DNA from 3 places in the Bacillus swezeyi genome. Region 2 is predicted to be linked to each of the others. Evidence: riboswitches for the same ligand, from Rfam matches in the RefSeq annotation. Region 2 holds a riboswitch; each other region holds the start of a gene.
What was found. A riboswitch is a leader RNA that binds a small molecule or an ion and turns the genes downstream of it on or off. The one in region 2 is predicted to bind S-adenosylmethionine.
Positions count from the first base shown of each region.

Region 1 (4,806 bases), 1.7 Mb from region 2:
TGAAACAGATAAAAAAGCGGTGCTGCTTGAGATTGAAAATATTCCTTATAAAGGAAAATAATAAAAGCGCACTGTTTCTTTTTTTTCACCAGCGACATATAATTTTATTAAGTTAAAAATGTTGGTCTTGGTAAAAAAGGAGGACGAAGCGATGAAATCAAGCCGCCCGCAAAAAATAGCCGGCTACACCGAATTGTTCGTCAAACTGCATGTCCTGACAGCAGAACAAAAAAAAGACATCATGAAATGGATTAAAATCCGCTAAAGCGTCCTTATAAAACGGCTTTAGCGGAAAAAAGCGCTTCAATTTCTTCCTCAAATCTGTCTGTTATAATCCCTTTCTCTGTAATGATTCCTGAGATCAGATGATTCGGGGTGATGTCAAAAGCGGGATTGAACACAGGCACTCCTTTCGGCGCAATTTGAGTCCCTGCGATCTGCCTGACTTCATCTGGATCGCGCTCTTCAATCGGAATGTCGTCACCGGATGAAATCGAGATGTCAAAAGTGGACAGGGGAGCAGCAATAAAAAACGGAATTTGAAAGGATTTGGCTAATATCGCCAACCCGTAGGTTCCGATTTTATTGGCTGTATCTCCGTTTTTTGCGATCCGGTCTGCTCCGACAATGACAGCGGAAATATTTTTTTCTTTCATCGTATGAGCGGACATGCTGTCGGTGATGAGCGTGACGTCGATTCCGCCCTGCATGAGCTCCCATGCCGTCAGGCGCGCACCCTGGAGTACAGGTCTTGTTTCACAGGCGTAAATATGAAGGTCAAGATCTTTTGTTTTGGCCAGATAAAACGGGGACAGCGCTGTGCCATATCGGCTTGTCGCGATCGAACCGGCATTGCAGATCGTCATGATGTTATCACCCGATTTAAACAGCTGCAAAGCATTTTGTCCGATCTGCCGGCATGTTTCCTCATCTTCAATCTGAATCTGAATCGCTTCATGGATGAGATCGGTTTTTGCTTCATTCACTGATCTTGCACCTTCTGCACAGTTCACCAGCCGGCTGAGAGCCCAGGATAAATTGACGGCCGTCGGTCTTGCCTGATTTAATTCATCCTTGAGCTTTCTGAGTTCCCGCTGGAATTCTAACACGTCTGCCGTATCGATGTTTTGGGCACAAAGGGCGAGGCCAAACGCGGCTGTGATCCCGATGGCCGGCGCCCCGCGCACTTTTAAAGTTTGAATGGCATCATAGATGTCTTCCATCGTTGTTAAATGGAGATATTCCGTCTTTTCGGGAAGTTTTTGCTGATTTAAGATTTTAACCGATGTTTCTTCCCACTCCACAGAGCGGGGCACCGCAAATTGTTTTGGCATTTTATTCACTCCTTCAGCTGGTTCTGAAACGCTTCAATGATATCTTTCGGCGTCCGGAAATCGCTGCGTTTTTCGATTAATTCTGCGCCTATGTTAAGGGCGAGCTTTTTTTGACTGATCCTCCGCTCAAATGGAACGATGGCATCAAGGTCGGCGACATGGGCAAGGCCGATCGTCCGGCGGATCATTTCACAGCCGGCAAAGCCTGCGGCGTCTTCGAATGTTTTTTTCAGGACGGCTTCAAGTTCTCCAGGTGTGCTTTTGTAGTGATCAAGACAGTCCTTTTCCCATGCTTCGCTGAATGTGCGGCTGAATGTGTTCCAAACGGTTTCGACATGGCTGTATAAAGGCGCGCGTCTGTTTTCTTCGCGGGCCAGTGCATTCAACAGCAGATTGGCGATAAACTGGCCGATATCAAAACCGATCGGGCCGAAAAAAGCAAATTCGGGGTCGATGATTTTCGTTACGCTTTCACCGGCGAAAATGCTGCCTGTATGCAAATCGCCATGAATGAGCGTTTCAGCCGAAGTTGAAAACTGCTTTTTTAATTTTTCCGCTTCAAGTTTTAAAGCCTCATTGCTCCACATTTTTTCTGCCTCATCACGCAGCTCTTCTTCAAATTCATTTGTTTCATGGTCAAAGAACGGGTCCGTAAAAACAAGGTTTTCCGTAATATCGCATAAATCCGGGTTTGTAAATTGCTTCACAAGCCGCTCTTTTATTTTTGGGTCCAATGCATAATCAGAGGAATAGAACAGCGTTTTTCCGAGAAATTCTCCGATATCCTCAGACAGGTGCGGATAGTCGTTTCCTTCGAGCAGTCCCTTTCTCGCGATTTGCAGGCGGGATAGATCCTCCAGCACGGTTACGGCTAGCTCTGTGTCTGAATAATAAACCTTTGGCACAAGATGCGGTGCGTGTTCAGCCTGACGGATCAATGCGCTGCTTTCGATTCTCGCCCTGTCCAGTGACAGCGGCCAGCTTTCACCGACGACTTTCGCATAAGGTAAGGCCTGCTTGATGATCAAGCCTTTCTGTTGCCCCTGATCATAAACATGGAAGACAAGATTGAGATTCCCATCTCCGATCTCACGGCACGTCAATGTGCTGCTGCTCGAAAAAAGTCCGAGGCGGACCGCGAGTGCGGCCGCTGAGCTTTCTGTTAAAATTTCGTATGAAGCGGTTTTCGTTACGGTCATATGTGATTCCTCCCAAAGTCGTTAACAAAAGTAAAAAGCCTCTTTCTCAGTGAGAGAAAGAGGCTAATCATCATATCCGCCTCTCTTATCTCTCAGAATGTGATCTGATGGAATTAGCACCGTGCCCTAGCAGCGCAAAATTGCTCGCGCCCCATTTCACAATGGTATTACGGTCGGTTGCTGTTGGGGTCATAAGGCCAGTCCTTCACCCAACTCTCGATAAGAGAAATCAATATAAAATTTTGAAATTTCAGTTCGATCAGTTGCTGAAAATGTTACCAGTATCACGGTTTTCTTGTCAATACTTTTTAATATAAATCTTTGCGGATGTCCTCAAAAACCGGAATTTGTCCTCTCGCTTGATCAATGTCATTCAGATCAATCTCAGCTTTGACAACCGTTTCTTCATGTCCGGCTTCTGCGAGTACATGCCCGAGCGGATCTATGATCATGCTGTGGCCGGCAAATTCGTTTGCAGGGTCTTTTCCTGAACAGTTGCAAGCTGCGACAAAGCATTGATTTTCAATGGCTCTGGCTATTAAAAGGCTTCGCCAATGATCGAGCCTCGGCCGGGGCCATTCCGCCGATACGAAGATGATGCCCGCTCCTTTTGAAGTGTGCTTCCTGATCCATTCCGGAAAACGGATGTCATAGCAGATAAATCCCGCAGCTCGTGCACCTTCAATCTCAAAACTGCCGTCAGCCGAACCGGAAGATAAATAGAGATGCTCATCCATCAGCTGAAAAAGGTGTGCTTTGCTGTATTCTTTGATCAGGTTTCCGTTTTTGTCTGCGATGTACATGGTGTTGTATACACCATTCTTTTTTTTAACGGCGACTGAACCGCACACAATATGGACATTGTTCGCTTTCGCCGTTTTCTGAAGCCATGTCTTGGTTTGTTTTCCGTCTTCGTCGCCGATTGTATCAAGGTTTTTTAAATCATAACCCGTCGTCCAAAGTTCGGGGAGAACAAGGATATCCGCATGGCTGCTTTCCGCTTCAATCAGCCGTTCTGCTTTTTTGAAGTTTTCTGAAGGGTTGCCGTAAGATATATTGAATTGCAGGCAGGAAATCGTCCGTTTCACTCTGGGTCACCTCATTTTTTACTTTACATTTTACCTTTAACAATATATGATGATGGACTATCATTTCAAGAATTTTTCAAAGCGGGTGAAAAAAATGAAATTTGAGCTTTCAAATGTGCTAAAAGAGCTGCCGGAGCAATTTTTTGCTTCCTTGGTCAAAAAGGTGAATGCAAAAATCGCAGCCGGCCATGATGTGATCAACCTCGGTCAGGGAAATCCCGATCAGCCGACACCGGACCATATTGTCGAAGCGATGGCAGAAGCCGTGCGCAACCCCGAAAATCATCAATATTCCGCTTTTCGCGGGAGCCGTTCGCTGAAAGAGGCGGCAGCCGAATTTTATAAAAGAGAGTATGGCGTTTCTGTCGATCCTGAACGGGAAGTCGCCGTATTGTTTGGAGGAAAAGCGGGTCTCGTAGAGCTGCCGCAATGTCTGTTAAACCCGGGTGATGCCGTGCTTGTTCCTGACCCGGGATATCCCGATTATTGGTCAGGTGTTGAGCTGGCAAAAGCCGTCATGGAAACGATGCCGCTCACAAAGGACAATCACTTTCTGCCCGACTTCAGCGTGATTCCGGCAGATGTAAAAGAAAAAGCGAAGCTGATGTACTTGAACTATCCGAACAACCCGACGGGAGCCCAGGCTACATCTGCTTTTTTTGCAGAAACCGTCCAATTCGCCAAAGACAACGGCATTTGCATCGTACATGATTTTGCCTACGGGGCGATCGGCTATGACGGCCAAAAGCCGGTCAGCTTTCTTGAAACAGAAGGCGCAAAGGAAGTCGGAATCGAAATTTATACACTTTCTAAAACGTACAATATGGCGGGGTGGAGAGTCGGCTTTGCTGTGGGCAATGCCTCTGTGATCGAAGCGTTGAATCTTTACCAGGATCATATGTATGTCAGCCTTTTTAAAGCGGTGCAGGACGCCGCAGCGGCCGCTCTGCTTTCAGATCAAAGCTGCGTAAAAGAGCAAAATGAGCGGTATGAAAAAAGGCGGGACGTCTGGATCAAGGCTGTACGCGATATCGGTTGGGACGCCGCTGCCCCGGAAGGCTCTTTTTTCGCATGGATGCCTGCCCCGGAAGGCTATACATCAGAGGAATTTTCAGATTTGCTTCTGGAAAAAGCCAATGTCGTTACAGCGCCGGGGATTGGATTCGGCCAATATGGCGAAGGCTA
Region 1 is NZ_CP133085.1:1,653,092-1,657,897, forward strand. Features, by position in the region: gene RBH91_RS08185 (methylated-DNA--[protein]-cysteine S-methyltransferase) at 1-61, shown strand, start outside; gene RBH91_RS08190 (hypothetical protein) at 152-265, shown strand; gene mtnA (S-methyl-5-thioribose-1-phosphate isomerase) at 273-1,334, opposite strand; gene mtnK (S-methyl-5-thioribose kinase) at 1,340-2,533, opposite strand; SAM riboswitch class I at 2,616-2,759, opposite strand; gene RBH91_RS08205 (carbon-nitrogen family hydrolase) at 2,842-3,621, opposite strand; gene RBH91_RS08210 (pyridoxal phosphate-dependent aminotransferase) at 3,716-4,806, shown strand, end outside.
Region 1: it holds a riboswitch for S-adenosylmethionine, as region 2 does, so the genes downstream of both, mtnK (S-methyl-5-thioribose kinase) here and RBH91_RS16790 (MetQ/NlpA family ABC transporter substrate-binding protein) in region 2, are expected to answer to the same signal.

Region 2 (4,806 bases):
GCAACCAAAACTTGATGCAGCATCTTCATCACCTTCCTAAAGCCCTTAGTTTAGTCAAGCGACTTCAGGCCATCGAGCAGCCCCCCTAGACCCCTTGCGATGATATTCGATACTACCATACAGAAAATGTGTTCTGTCTGAGAAGAAAAAAAGCTTGTTTCTTCCATTATATGTGAAGATTTAGGTAATAATCTTGATTCATTTGATTCATTTTTACGTAATTACAATTACCTATTTTTTCTATGTCAGTCTTGGTGCTGCTGGATGGGGAGCTGCTTCTCTTTCCTGCTGTATAAAAATGCCGTCCCGATACCGATCATCAATAAAACGATCAGTACCGCCAGCAAAGCCTGCATGCTGAAAAAATCAACAAGCATCCCGCCAAAAAGAGGCCCGACCATTCTTCCTCCGGTGGCCATACTGTTGACAATCCCTTGATAAAAACCTTCTTTTCCCTGTGGAGCGAGACGGTTTGCTATTGTAGGGACAGCCGGCCATACAAGCATTTCACCGATCGTCAGCACGATCATCGCAGCAAGGAATGCCTGAAATTGTTCTGCCGCAAACAGAATACCGTAGGCGAACATAAAAATAACAAAGCCGATCACGATCTGTTTTAACAGCGATTCGGCAAATCGTTTGACAAAGAAGCCGATAAGCGGCTGCCCAAAGACGATAAGCGCGCCGTTCACAGTCCATAACAGGCTGTACTGGCCAAGAGATACACCAAGCTCCTGAGTATGTGAAGCGATGGTGGAAGACCATTGAGAATAAGCGATCCAGCCCAGAAGATACCCCGTACATATGATCATGAGGGCGTGAAACCTCGGCTTCACGCTAACCGAATCGGCGTGATCCAAAACGGATGACTGAACGGTCTTTTCCGTCCGAATATGTTTAAATCCGAAAAATGCAATCAAGAAAAACACCGCGTAAAGCATCGCATTCGCAAGAAATACATAAGTGAAGGAAAAGGAAGCGACAAGTCCTCCGAGCGCCGAACCAACTGCAACCCCCGCATTTTGCGCCACATACACTGCATTAAATGCTTTTCTTCCGCCCTTAGGCCAAACCGAACCGGCCATTGCATAACAGGCCGGAAAAACAATGCCGGAGCCAAAGCCGGCTGCTGTCAACAAAAGAATGTAAGCGGTCCAGTCGTGAAAAAAGACAAGCCCTGACAGGCATGCAAACGTCATGACGATTCCTAAAAGAACCGTTTTAAAACCGCCGATCTTATCAAATAGAAATCCACCGCACAAGTTGCCGATGACATTTGCACCTGAGTTCAGCATTAACACGAATCCGGCAGCCGTTAATGACTTGCCCAAATGCTGATGGATATAGATGGTATTCAGCGGCCACAAAAAAGAAGCTCCTGTTACATTGATAAACATCCCGATGACCAAAAGCCATAACGTTCGCGGCATTGTGTTTCCTTCTTTCTGATTTTAGTTCCTCCTAGATTCTATTCGTTTCGGGCGGATTTTTCAATTGACAGGTTTTGATTTTCGGCCGCAAAAAATCCCCTTTTTGCTAAAGGAGATTTTTTGCACTTTGCTATTCCGTCATCCATTTCGGCTTTCCAAAACCCGCAAATGCTTGATCAATGGTTTCTTCAAAAGCCTTGGATTTGATCACTTCTTTTAAATCTTCGGCAAACTGCTTATCTTTGTTTTTTCCATCCACAACGACTTGATTGCGGTAGCGGTCAGGCATATTTTCAAGCGCCAGTGCATCCTGCAGCTTCATATTGGCCGACAGGGCGAAATTTCCGGGCACAGCGGCGATATCCAGATCTTCCACAGCCCGCGGCAGGTTCGCAGATTCAAGCTGTTTAAATGTCAATTTTTTTGGATTTTCCGCAATATCGTGAACCGAGGCCTTTAATGTATCGATATTATTTTTAAGCTTAATCAGCCCCTGATCCTTTAATGTTAAAAATGCCCTGGCGGCGTTAGCCGGATCATTCGGAATGGCCACTTCCGCACCGGCCTCAACATCTTTCAAATCCTGATATTTTTCTGAATAAAGCCCCATCGGCGCCGTCGGCACTGTCATCAGGCCGGTGAGGTTTTTATGATTTTCCCGATTGTATGCCTTCATAAAGACTTCATGCTGAAACAGATTGGCGTCAAGTTCGCCCTCGCTTAATGCTGTATTCGGCTGAACATAATCGGTAAATTCAATGGTCTCTACTTTATAGCCCTTTTTCTCAAGTTCAGGCTGAATCGCCTTTGTGACCATATCATAATACGGACCTGCGGTTGCGCCGATCCTGATCGTCTTGCCTCCGCTTTCCGCGCCGTTTCCGCATGCGGCAAGGAGTGTGATGATGCTCGTTAATACAAGTGCAGACGCCCATTTTACATATTTCTTCATGTTATTCTCCTCCTCCATCATAAAAAAAACTCTTTCAGCTAATCTGAAAGAGTTGTTCTTCAACTTATCTTTCAGAATGCATCTGACATTCTGCTGGATTTAGCACCTTGCATATGCAGGTTGCTGAGATTTCACAGGGCCAGTCCCTCCATCTCTCTTCATAAGCTCAATATTAATTTTTAAATGATTTCTCCATTTTACGTTTGAATATTTAGATTTGCAAGAAGTTTTTCATTGTAAACATTTTTTTCATAATGAGTTAAAATATGAATATCAAAACAGAAAGGAGAGGAATAATGGCATTCTTAATGATGATCGGGTTTTTATCTCTTATTTTTTCGATCGGCTATTTTGCATTTCATTTTATACGAAAGCTCTTTTCAAAAGATAAAAGGTTTTCCAGAAAAATCTTCTATCCTTGTTTTATCGGCGGGCTCCTCCTTCTCATCATCACAGCACCATTTAACGATCAAGAGACATATGCCGATACGAAAAAACCGGAAAATCTGACAGCACAAGTGAAAGAATTAACCTCTGAAAAGTCAAATTTACAAAAAGAACAAAAAGCATTAAAACAGCAGCTCAAACAAGCAAAAGAAAAACTAACAGCCACCCAAACAGAGAATGAAACGCTGAAAAAAGAAAACGAAAAACTCAACAAAGAAAAAGACGAGCTGACGAAAGACAAAACATCCCTGACTGAAAAACTGGAAAAAGCAGAAGTGAAAAGCGGGAATGCAAAAGCGGCGTCAAAAGAGAAGAGCGCTTCTGCTACAGCCCCGTCAAACAACAGCGGCGAATCTTCGGAAAACACCGCTCAAAGCAATCAAGAGTGCAAAATTAAGGGAAGCGTCAACCACATCTATCATACACCGGGAAGTACATACTACAACCGCACGAAAAACGTCGTCCAATGGTTCTGCTCAGAAAAAGAAGCCAGGGCAGCTGGATACAGTCCGCCTAAACGATAAAAAAGCCGGCATAGCGCCGGCTTTTCACCTTATAATTCTCTTCTTAATGCCGTCAGCACGTTCGTTTTTGTCGCTTTGACGGCCGGATTGAGGCCGGAAAGCATCGCGACGCCCGCGCTGATGGCGGTTGCGATGATGACAAGGCTCAACGGAATATAAGAGAATGTAATGTTGAACTCTTCCCCTCCGCCTTGAGTCATGGACGCCAGAATCGGCGGAACAATTTTGTTCACTAGAAAGCTGACGCCGTAAGAAATAACCACGCCGAAAACAGATCCGATGATGCCGATATAGGCGCTCTCCATCAAAAACATTTTCCGAATCACATTCGGGCTCGCACCGATCGCTTTCATAATACCGATCTCCTGCGTGCGCTCTTTGACGGCCATCGTCATCGTGTTGAAAATTCCGATCGCGGAAATGAGTACGGCAATGACGCCGACGAAAATCAGGCCGATTTTAAAAGCCATGAAAAACACATTGATACTATCAAGCTTTTTTGTCACTGAATCAACGTAAAACCCTTTGTCTTCCAAATCGCTTGTCAGCTGTCCAACATGCTCAAAGCTGTCCGCAAAAACAGACAACGTTTTTTGAATGGCACCATCATCTTTGTCCGTCTTCAAAAAACCGGTGAATTGTTTTGCCATTTCATCGCTGACATACACATGCGCATCGGTTGCCCAATCATATGAAGGCTTTTTTGTCACTCCGACAACTTTAAAATCGTACGTTTTTTCTTTGCCTTTTTCTCCTGTTTTCTGATCAATTCTTGAGACCTTTAATTCAATCGTTTTGCCGAGAATATCCTTTGTATAGCCTTTTGGCTCTTTTACATCTTCCGCATTACTGCTGAGCTGCTTTTCATATTCCTTCGCTTCTTTTTTCGTCCAGAATGTCTCTCCAAAATGATAGCCGACAACAATTTCATTCGGTGATTTCGCTACCCGTCCGCGGTCCAGGTCAATATTGGCCTTTTGCTCCGCTGCCATATCGGTAATCGTAACATATGGAATTTGCTGATTGGCCCGGCCGCCTAATTTGGCTTCAACAGGAACATTCACTTGTGTACGCTCAATGATGGCCGCTACATCATCTCGGTCTGCAAACTCATTTAAATCTTTCTTTTGAAGGGGTTTTTCACTTTGCCCCTCTTTACCGACAATATCGATTTTCGTCACAACCTGTTCCTTCATCAGCTGATCGGTCAATGATTTTTGCAGTCCGAATCCGACGGAAGAAAGCACGATTAAAAACGCGCAGGCCACTGTTGTCGCAAGGATTGTCATAAACACACGAAGGCGGTTTTTCTTCATATTTCTTCTGATGAATTTCAGCTGATCCTTAAACTTCAACAGTCTCTTCCCCTTTCTCTAACACACCGTCAGATAAATGAAATTTCGTATTGGCAATCGATGCCACCTCATCATCATGAGTGATGATGATGAATGTA
Region 2 is NZ_CP133085.1:3,392,066-3,396,871, forward strand. Features, by position in the region: gene RBH91_RS16780 (DUF4257 domain-containing protein) at 1-29, opposite strand, end outside; gene RBH91_RS16785 (MDR family MFS transporter) at 246-1,430, opposite strand; gene RBH91_RS16790 (MetQ/NlpA family ABC transporter substrate-binding protein) at 1,561-2,382, opposite strand; SAM riboswitch class I at 2,444-2,549, opposite strand; gene RBH91_RS16795 (coiled-coil domain-containing protein) at 2,679-3,353, shown strand; gene RBH91_RS16800 (ABC transporter permease) at 3,383-4,708, opposite strand; gene RBH91_RS16805 (ABC transporter ATP-binding protein) at 4,698-4,806, opposite strand, start outside.

Region 3 (4,806 bases), 2.0 Mb from region 2:
CAATCTGCTCGTCTCGCTGGCAGCGGGGAGAATCTTTCGTTTTCGGCTTGAAGAAATTTTGCTTGCCTGCAACGCTTCAGTCGGCGGTCCGACGACTGCGGCTGCGATGGCGATTGCAAAAGGCTGGAGGGAGCTTGTCGCCCCGATCATGCTGGTCGGAACGTTCGGCTATCTGATCGGCAATTATGTCGGAACCTTGCTCGGAACATGGTTTTCATCATTTGTCTAAGATGCAAAAAGCCGGAGATTCTTCACGAATTCACCGGCTTTTCACGCTTTCCGACTATGAACGGGCAAGCGTTCCCGCTACGGTTTGCAAGGCCTGTGCAAAGTCTTTCTGTAAATCATCGGCATTCTCTACACCGACGCTCAGCCGCAGGAGACCGTCTGTAATGCCCCGTTTTTCCCGCTCTTCCTTCGGCATGGCGGCGTGCGACATTTTCGCCGGATACGAAAGAATCGATTCGACCGCGCCAAGACTCACAGCAAAGACTGGGAGTGAGACATGTTCCACAACCTTTTTAACAGCTTCTGCATCCTCAAGCTCAAAGGAAAGCACCGCTCCTGCACCAGTTGACTGATGTTTATGAACGGAAGCGCCTGGATGGGAAGACAGCCCCGGATAATAAACCTGTTTGACAGAGGGATGCTTCGCAAAAAATTCGGCTAGCTGCTGAGCCGTTCTGCTCGCTTTTTCCAGCCGCACCTGCAATGTTTTCAATCCTCTCAACACAAGCCAGCAGTCTTGGGCGCCAAGAACCGCTCCAAACGAATTTTGCAGTTTATAAAGATCCTCCCCGAGCTTTTTGTCTTTAACAACAGCAAGTCCTGATAAAACATCGCTGTGGCCGCTTAAAAATTTCGTCGCACTGTGAAGCACGACATCAACGCCGAGCTCAAGCGGACGCTGCAGCGCCGGGGTCATGAATGTGTTATCAAGGAACGTCAGACAGTCGTGCGCTTTGGCAAGCTTGACGACGCCTCTTATATCCGTAATGCCGAGCGTCGGATTTGACGGTGTCTCAAGGTAGATGACTTTAGTGTTTTCTTTTATGTTTAAAGCAATTTCATTTAAATCGGTCATATCGACGAAAGTATGTTCAATGCCGAAGCGGCTCAGCACATCTGTGATCATGCGGTACGTTCCGCCGTAGACATCCTTTGTGACGAGGACATGATCGCCTTTTGATAAAAGCAAAAAGGCGGTGGAAATAGCGGCCATGCCGGATGAAAACGCGAATCCCCGCGTCCCGCCTTCAAGCTCTGCTATCGTGTCTTCAAGCGCCTTCCTCGTCGGCGTTCCGGAACGGCTGTAGTCATATTCGCCAAACTGGTCAAATGAGCCTTGATGAAAGGTTGAAGCATGCTGGATCGGCACGCTGACGGCTCCGGTCGCTTCATCTGTTTTATTTTGATTGTGGACGAGTTTTGTTTCGAACGTCCAATTTCCATTACTCATGCGGAACCGCCTCCTCTTTTACTTTCTGCAGCGCCTGTTGAAGGTCTTCCTTCAAATCTGATACATGCTCAATTCCGACTGAAAAGCGCAGGAGCCTGTTGCAGACGCCGCCGGCGATGCGTATTTCTTCAGGAATATCCATATGGGTCTGGGTCGCCGGATAGGTGATAAAGCTTTCTACCCCGCCGAGGCTTTCGGCAAAGCAGATCGTTTTTAAATGTTTCAAAAACGGGTTGACCCATTCTTCCTTTTGGATACGGAATGACAGCATGCCGCCCTGTCCTGGATAAAGAACATCGGCAACCTCTTCTTGCGCTTCCAAAAAGGCCGCGAGCTCGCGGGCGTTTTCCTGATGCTGCTTCATTCTGAGAGCCAGCGTCTTCATGCCCCTCATCAAAAGCCAGGAATCAAACGGCGATAAGACGGCCCCGATGGCGTTTTGATGCTGAAACATCTCTTCGGACAGCGCTTCGCCTTTCGAGACGACAAGCCCTGCCAAGAGATCATTGTGGCCGCCCAAATACTTTGTCGCGCTGTGAATGACGAGATCAGCGCCCCATTCAATCGGCTTTTGCAAAACAGGTGTATAAAACGTATTGTCGACGATCAAAAGCAAATCGTGCGCCTTGGCGATTTCTGCGACTTTTTGAATATCGGTTTCCTGCATTAACGGATTTGTCGGTGTTTCCACAAACAGCGCTTTTGTGTTTTCCGTGATTTTCGACTTGATACAGTCTTCATCTGAAAAATCGTCATATAAAAAGCGGAGGCCGTATTTTTTCCATTCGTTTTCAAAAAGGCGGTATGTTCCTCCGTATAAATCTGAGGAGACAATCAGTTCATCACCGCTTTGAAACAAAGCCATGATCGTCTGAATGGCAGCCATACCAGAACTGAACGCAAAACCGCGCGTCCCTCCTTCGAGTTTCGCGATTGCATCTTCCACAAGCTGTCTTGTTGGATTTTTTGTACGGATATAGTCGAATCCGGTTGATTCTCCGATTCCTTTATGTCTGTAGGCAGATGAGAAATAAACGGGCGGATTGACGGTTCCTGTTATTTCATCACTTCGGTTTCCGATTTGCGCCAGTGTTGTTTGTACATGTTCAGTCATATGACACCATCCTTTAAAAAGTAAAAACCCCTTCTTCATAAGAAGAAGGGGATTATACGCTTCTTCTTATCTTCCAAGCATCCGCTTGCTGGATTTAGCACCTTGGTACACTGACAAAATCAGTGCATACCGGTTGCTGAGGTTTCAAAGGGCCAGTCCCTCCACCTCTCATGATAAGAATCTCTTTAATTTTCTGATTGTTCTTTACTTTAAACTAAATCTGGACATTTTTCAAGAGGCTTTTTTTCATCTTTCCGGCTCTTTTATCGTGGTATGATTTAATCATACGTCACATTTGGAGGAAGCGAATGCCTAAAACACAGCGGTTGATCGAACTGATGATGACCATTCATACAAAGCGAAGATTCACAGCCCGGGAGCTTGCCGCTGAATTCGGCGTCTCGTACCGCACCATTCTCCGCGACCTGGATGAGCTGAGCGCTCTCGGCGTCCCCGTCTATTCTGAAACAGGCGCCAATGGAGGCTATTATTTACTGAATGAGCCGATGCTGCCGCCGCTTTTTTTCACAGAATCTGAAGCAGCTGCCATGTTTTTTGCCTATCAATCTTTGCAGTTTTTTGGATCGCTCCCCTTTGAAGCCGAAACGAGAACGGTTTTGAAAAAATTTTATCATCACCTCCCTGCAAACATGCAGAAACGGATCGACACAATGAAAGATAGGATCGTCTTCTGGAATCCGAACCGTCCAAAGGCAGTTGAGCATTTAAACGCTTTGCTGGACGCCGCCATAGAGCAATCCGTTATGACGATCCATTATGAAGGAACGGCGGGCGGCACGAAAAGGTCCATTCAGCCGATCGGCTTATACAGCTGGAATGGCTTCTGGTACTGTCCGGCATACTGTTTTAAAAGACAGGATTTCCGGCTGTTTCGCGCAGATCGCATTGCAAGGGCGGAAAAAACAGATGTTGAACAAGCCCGCGATCTTCCTTATGAGTCCGTTCACAGCTGGATTCAGACTTCAGAAAGCGGGTGCGAGAACCCTGTCCGTCTACACGCCGAACTGACGCGGACCGGAACAAGCAAGGCCATGTCAGACCTTGATTTGCTTAAAATCGTTGATATACATGAAGATGGAAGCGGCTCGATCAATACGCAAATCCCAAGAACGGAAATCGATTATTTTGCAGATCTTTTGTGGAATCTGGGCGCTGAAGCCGCTGTTATAGAACCGAGGGAAATCAAACTGCGCCTCAAGCAAAAAGCTGCCGAGCTTTTGAAGCGCTACAGCTGAATTTTTTTGAATCATGACAAAAGCTGTCAGGATTAACTGATAAAATATGAATGAATTCAAATAGAAAGGGTGACGCTGATGAATGCGGTTCATACATTACGAGATGTTCTTTTGCACGAAATGGAAACGGGGATTCGATCGACATGCCTTCTTTTACAAAAGGTGAAGAAAGCCGATTGGCCTTACCGCCCCACCGATAACATGCGCAGCCTGAAAGAGCTGGCTTACCATCTCATCGCCATTCCGGAAACGGATCTGGCTATCATGCGAGAGAAAAAGCAAAGCGATATCACCGAGCTCGAAAAACGGTATGGGGCATTGCAATCCGCGGAGGAAATGACGGCAGCGATGGAAAAAGGCTATGAGCAATTCAAATCCTTTTTTACATCCATGCCAGATGAAGAATTTTTGACAAAGAAGACAACGCCGTTTTATCTTGAAACAGGAATGACCCAAAGCCGTTGGCTGACGGAAACGCTCACCCACATCTTCCATCACCGGGCCCAATTGTTTAACTATTTGAAACAGCTCGGCTATCATATCAACATGTTCGATCTGTATATTTGAATGAAGGTGATCACATGAAACTGCCTTTGACAGAACAAGAGCGGTCAAACCTAAGAGCCGCACGGATAAAAATGAAAGATGCAGCAGAACTGGAGCTGTCAAGCCTCGCTCAGGCGCTCGATTCACCTTTGGCGCGGGCAAAATACATCAAAGCGCTCGCCCAATTTCAAACGGTCCCTTCCATCGGGCCGAAAATAGCTCAGTCCGTCATTGATTTAGGCTATTATTCTCTCGCAGAAATCAAGCATGAAACAGGCGCAGATTTGATCATTCGCCTGGAAAAGCTAAAAGGCTATTGGGAAGACCCTTGTGCAGAAGATGCGCTGCGCTGCATCGTCCATTACGCCAACCATCCCGGAAGCGGCAAAAGCTGGTGGGATTTCACTGCTGAAAGAAAACGATATCGGCAA
Region 3 is NZ_CP133085.1:1,440,849-1,445,654, reverse strand. Features, by position in the region: gene RBH91_RS06970 (DUF819 family protein) at 1-229, shown strand, start outside; gene metC (cystathionine beta-lyase) at 284-1,459, opposite strand; gene RBH91_RS06960 (methionine biosynthesis PLP-dependent protein) at 1,452-2,573, opposite strand; SAM riboswitch class I at 2,637-2,753, opposite strand; gene RBH91_RS06955 (helix-turn-helix transcriptional regulator) at 2,882-3,829, shown strand; gene RBH91_RS06950 (DinB family protein) at 3,908-4,396, shown strand; gene RBH91_RS06945 (helix-hairpin-helix domain-containing protein) at 4,411-4,806, shown strand, end outside.
Region 3: it holds a riboswitch for S-adenosylmethionine, as region 2 does, so the genes downstream of both, RBH91_RS06960 (methionine biosynthesis PLP-dependent protein) here and RBH91_RS16790 (MetQ/NlpA family ABC transporter substrate-binding protein) in region 2, are expected to answer to the same signal.